DNA from 2 places in the Planococcus sp. MB-3u-03 genome. Region 2 is predicted to be linked to the other one. Evidence: riboswitches for the same ligand, from Rfam matches in the RefSeq annotation. Region 2 holds a riboswitch; the other holds the start of a gene.
What was found. A riboswitch is a leader RNA that binds a small molecule or an ion and turns the genes downstream of it on or off. The one in region 2 is predicted to bind FMN.

Region 1 (2,200 bases), 1.5 Mb from region 2:
CGATAAGGAGGAGCCGAACGCTCTCGAATTATATGAAACATTCGCCGGTCAAATCGATGAATCCGGCTTGGGTTTTGATGAGTATCATCCATATGAAGGCGAACTTCAGCTAAACGGGTCGACGATCAGCCATTTTCTGCCGGACGGCCATTCCTATGATCAAGGTTCGGCTTCCACTTTGCTGTATTTATACAGCCTGGAAGAAACATTCATGGGCCAGCAGGAAATCCGTGTCTTGAATGAAGAGGGCGAGGCAGCGCAATTATCCCATATAGGGACAGTGGAACCGCTCGTACCCGGGGAACAGGGGCAAAGCTTTTACTTGCTTGCCTCGTCAACGGGTGACTGGCATTTGGCTCCGGCATACGGCATGTCACCGGAGAATGTGGGAGATGCGCTGATGGCACTTCAGCAATCGCCGAATGACGGCTATCGATCGCCGGTTCCTGAAGGGATCAGTTACCGCGTCGAAGTGGATGAAATGAACGCCACATTGATATTCGAAGAGCCAATGGACTTGGAGGCGCTTGACGGAATGGAAGCGATGCAGATGATCGAAAGCATGGCGCTCACGGCTCAATCCTATGGCTCATCGCTGACGGTATCCAATACGGCACAAGCGGAATGGGCAGGATTCGATTTCTCCAAAGAACTTGAACTGCCCGTTTCGCCCAACCGCATCGACTGGTTAGAAAATAAAAAGACAGCAATGTAAGCAGTATGGTTTACATTGCTGTCTTTTTATAAGATTAACTTGTATAAAAATATCGATTCATCTTCGGGGCAGGGTGCAATTCCCTACCGGCGGTAATTGGACATAATGGTCCATCAGCCCGCGAGCCGTAAAAGCAGGATTTGGTGAGATTCCAAAGCCGACAGTATAGTCTGGATGGGAGAAGGTGAAGGTACGGACGCATGCCGTGTTAATGGCGGACCGTTTATTTCAGTGTGCCTAACTCTCCTTAAGTGAAACTTGCTTAGGGATTTTTATGGCAGCATGCGCCCGAACCTTTCTTCTGGTGAATCACGACAAGGAGAGGAAACATGAAGAACAAGAAATTGCAATCGATGATCGTCATCGGTATGCTGAGCAGCATCTCGTTTGTGTTGATGCTATTCAATTTTCCGCCGCCGGCATTGCCAGCATTTTGAAAGTGGATTTCAGTGACGTGCCTGCGCTGATCGCGGCGATCACGATGGGGCCAGTAGCAGGCGTCTTGGTAGCATTCTTTAAAACGTATTGACTGGATTTTTCAGGAAGCCCGACTGGCGTTCCTGTAGGGCATATGGCGAATTTCGCGACGAGCCTGTTGTTCATTTTGCCGGTCTACGCCATTTACCGTAAAGTTTCCACGAAAAAGGAATCGCATTCGGTTTGATCATCGGGACATTCTCGATGGCAATCGGCATGAGCTTGCTCAATTATTTCGTCTTTTGCCTATGTACACGTTTTCCTGAACATGCCTGAACAGTCAGGGAACGCATTGTACACGACCATTGTCCTCGGGATCCTGCCGTTCAACTTGATCAAAGGCTTGGCGCTTACGACCGTCGTCTTATTGATCTTCGGCAGCATGCATACCTGGATTGAAAACAACGTTCCTATTATTTATCATAAAAGAAGGGCTGGAAGATGATTCTTCCGGCCGCTTTTTCTATTGACCACGTTTCGGTCAGTCTTCGTATTTAAGTGGGTTCCCTTCAAATGACTCGTCTGCAACTTTAATGGAATCGGTCGGGCATCCTTCGAATGCGTCTTCCATATCCTCCATCAGCTCATCTGGCACTTGTTCAGTCCCCGTGTTATCATCAAGAATAACGAAGGCGATGCCCTCATCATCATAATCGTAAATGTCCGGTGCTGCTGCTCGCAAGCCCCGCATGCGATACACGTATCTTTATCAACAATGGTATATTTAGCCATTCCAGTTCCTCTCCTTTATCTCCGAACAAGTCCAGTTATACTATCGTGTTTATTCTATAGATATTTCATGATTTTTCAACCCAAAACCGCCAGGAGGGTAATTCAGTGCGATTCGATGAAGTCGTTTTAGCGATCATGAAAGCGGTAGACGGTCAACGGACCGTATCTTCCCTTATCATTTAATTAAAGGAAAGAAATCAGGGCAAACGATTCAGGACATCGGCTATTTCGGGCTGCATCCTTATTTTGCAGTGCTCCTAAACTGGACAAGCAAGA
Region 2 (2,200 bases):
GCGCAGCATTGAATGAATGGATCGGCCATATGCAGGAAATCGGGTTCTCGACTTCGGGCTATGTCGACCGCTTCTTCTTTGAATCATTGTACGCACGGGTAGCCCCCGGCCTCTTGTTCGAATGGGCAACGGATGGCCCGGGCTTCATGGGTGACGAGCCATATGAAACACTCGGGGAGAAACTTTCTTTGCCGCCGTTTTTGGAACCGAAGCGCGAACAGATCGAGAGCATGGTGCGGCCGATCGATACGGTGCGCAGCACGAAGGATATCGAAAAAGAATACCTATAGGAAAAATTGGCACTGCTCCCCATGGGCAGTGCTTTTTCACTGCCAATAACAAAGAGGATGCAGAGAATCTGAAATAATGGGACGATTTTGGGAACTTATTCAACTTATATGCGTAAGTATAGTTAACACAAAGAAAGGGGAGAAGGGCGATGCCGAAATGCCAGAATTGCGGAGCGTTATGGACGTGGGCACAGACCGTATGCCGACTGTGCACACTCGGGGATGGGATGAAGTGCCCCTCATGCCGCGAGGAGCAATTCGTATCGATGGAATCGCGGAAAAAGACCAGCTTGTTCGTCTTTGCCGCTCCGCTCATCATGTTCATTTCGGTCGCTTTCGGCATCGATCCGTTCGTTTCCCTCGCCCTGTTCCTGGCTTCCTTTTTAGTAATCATGGGCATTTATCCATTCTTTATCGAATTGACAGACGAGCGCGGGCCAATGTGGTGACTAGTAGAAATCCGAGTTTCTTTCTAGGGATTGAGTTGGCTGCGCACAACAAATGAAGATTCTTTTCTGGACAGCCCCTGAAGCTTGCGCTAAACTTACAGATAATCATCTATAGCGTTCTTCGGGGTCGGGTGAAATTCCCAATCGACGGTAACGGAGCAATCCGAAGCCCGTGAGCCTTTCGGGGCAGGATTTGGTGCAAGTCCAAAGCCGACAGTTAAAGTCTGGATGGGAGAAGAACCGTCAAGCAGCCTACTAGCAATCGCTTAGGTTTCTTTGATATGCACTTTCAAGGCCCCTTTCTTTTTATGGAAGGGGCCTTTTTGCATACTGTGGATGATCAACTGAATAGTATTCCTTCGGGGTCGGGTGAAATTCCCAATCGACGGTAACGAAGCAATTCGAAGCCCGTGAGCCTTTCGGGGCAGGATTTGGTGCAAGTCCAAAGCCGACAGTTAAAGTCTGGATGGGAGAAGGAAGAACACGGAAATTATAGAGTTTTCTATAGTTCTATTTCCTATTGTCTTCTAACCCATTGGCTAATCAATGGGTTTTTATTTTGTTCTGAAAGGTGTGATCAAGTGGACGATCAGCAAATCATGAAGCAAGCACTGGCATTGGCACGATCAGCTGCCGGGCAGACTTCCCCCAACCCGCTTGTCGGGTCGGTGATCGTCAAAGATGGCCGTATCATCGGCATGGGCGCGCATTTGAAAGCGGGACAGGCGCATGCAGAAATCCATGCGCTGAATATGGCAGGCACTGAAGCGCGAGGCGCGGATTTATATGTGACGCTGGAGCCTTGCAGCCATCATGGCCGGACTGGACCTTGCGCAGACGCGATTATAAAAGCCGGCATCCGCCGTGTCGTCGTCGCTGTGCTTGACCCGAATCCGCTCGTTTCAGGCCAGGGCATCAAGAAGCTCGAAGCCGCCGGGGTGATTGTAGAGACCGGTGTCTGCGAGCAGGAAGCTGCGGAGCTGAACCGGATGTTCTTCACCTTTATCCGCAAAAACCGGCCATTCGTCACATTGAAGCATGCCATCACGCTAGACGGCAAAATCGCTGTATACGGCGGCCGTTCGGAAAAAATTACGGGGCCTGAAGTGCAGCGCGACGTCCACGAACTGCGCTTGCTGCACGACGCCATCCTCGTCGGCGCACAGACCATTGCACTCGATAACCCCCGTTTGACCAATCGGTTTGCCGATTCCCCGAAGCAGCCGATCCGCGTCATTTTAGATGGCCATCTGCGCATCCCGATAGAGAGCCACGTCATTCAAGTACCTGATGCCCCTACTTGGATAATCGTCGGATCACAAGCTGATATCGACAGCCGCGGCGCATTTCCTGAGCATGTCCGAATTCTGCAACTGGATACGCCCGATGTGGAAATCGTCGCTGCATTGGAATTGCTGGCCGAGCATAAGGTGTTATCTGTCCTTGTGGAAGGCGGCCAAA

Region 1: linked by a shared signal. The riboswitch ahead of CW734_RS10825 (ECF transporter S component) and the one ahead of ribD (bifunctional diaminohydroxyphosphoribosylaminopyrimidine deaminase/5-amino-6-(5-phosphoribosylamino)uracil reductase RibD) in region 2 are both predicted to bind FMN.

What each region holds. Positions count from the first base shown of each region.
Region 1 is NZ_CP025135.1:1,892,948-1,895,147, reverse strand. It holds gene CW734_RS10830 (hypothetical protein) at 1-715, shown strand, start outside; FMN riboswitch at 771-905, shown strand; partial or broken gene CW734_RS10825 (ECF transporter S component) at 1,045-1,637, shown strand; partial or broken gene CW734_RS10820 (ferredoxin) at 1,674-1,924, opposite strand.
Region 2 is NZ_CP025135.1:393,162-395,361, forward strand. It holds gene CW734_RS03280 (ring-cleaving dioxygenase) at 1-290, shown strand, start outside; gene CW734_RS03285 (TIGR04104 family putative zinc finger protein) at 440-739, shown strand; FMN riboswitch at 853-983, shown strand; FMN riboswitch at 1,091-1,221, shown strand; gene ribD (bifunctional diaminohydroxyphosphoribosylaminopyrimidine deaminase/5-amino-6-(5-phosphoribosylamino)uracil reductase RibD) at 1,321-2,200, shown strand, end outside.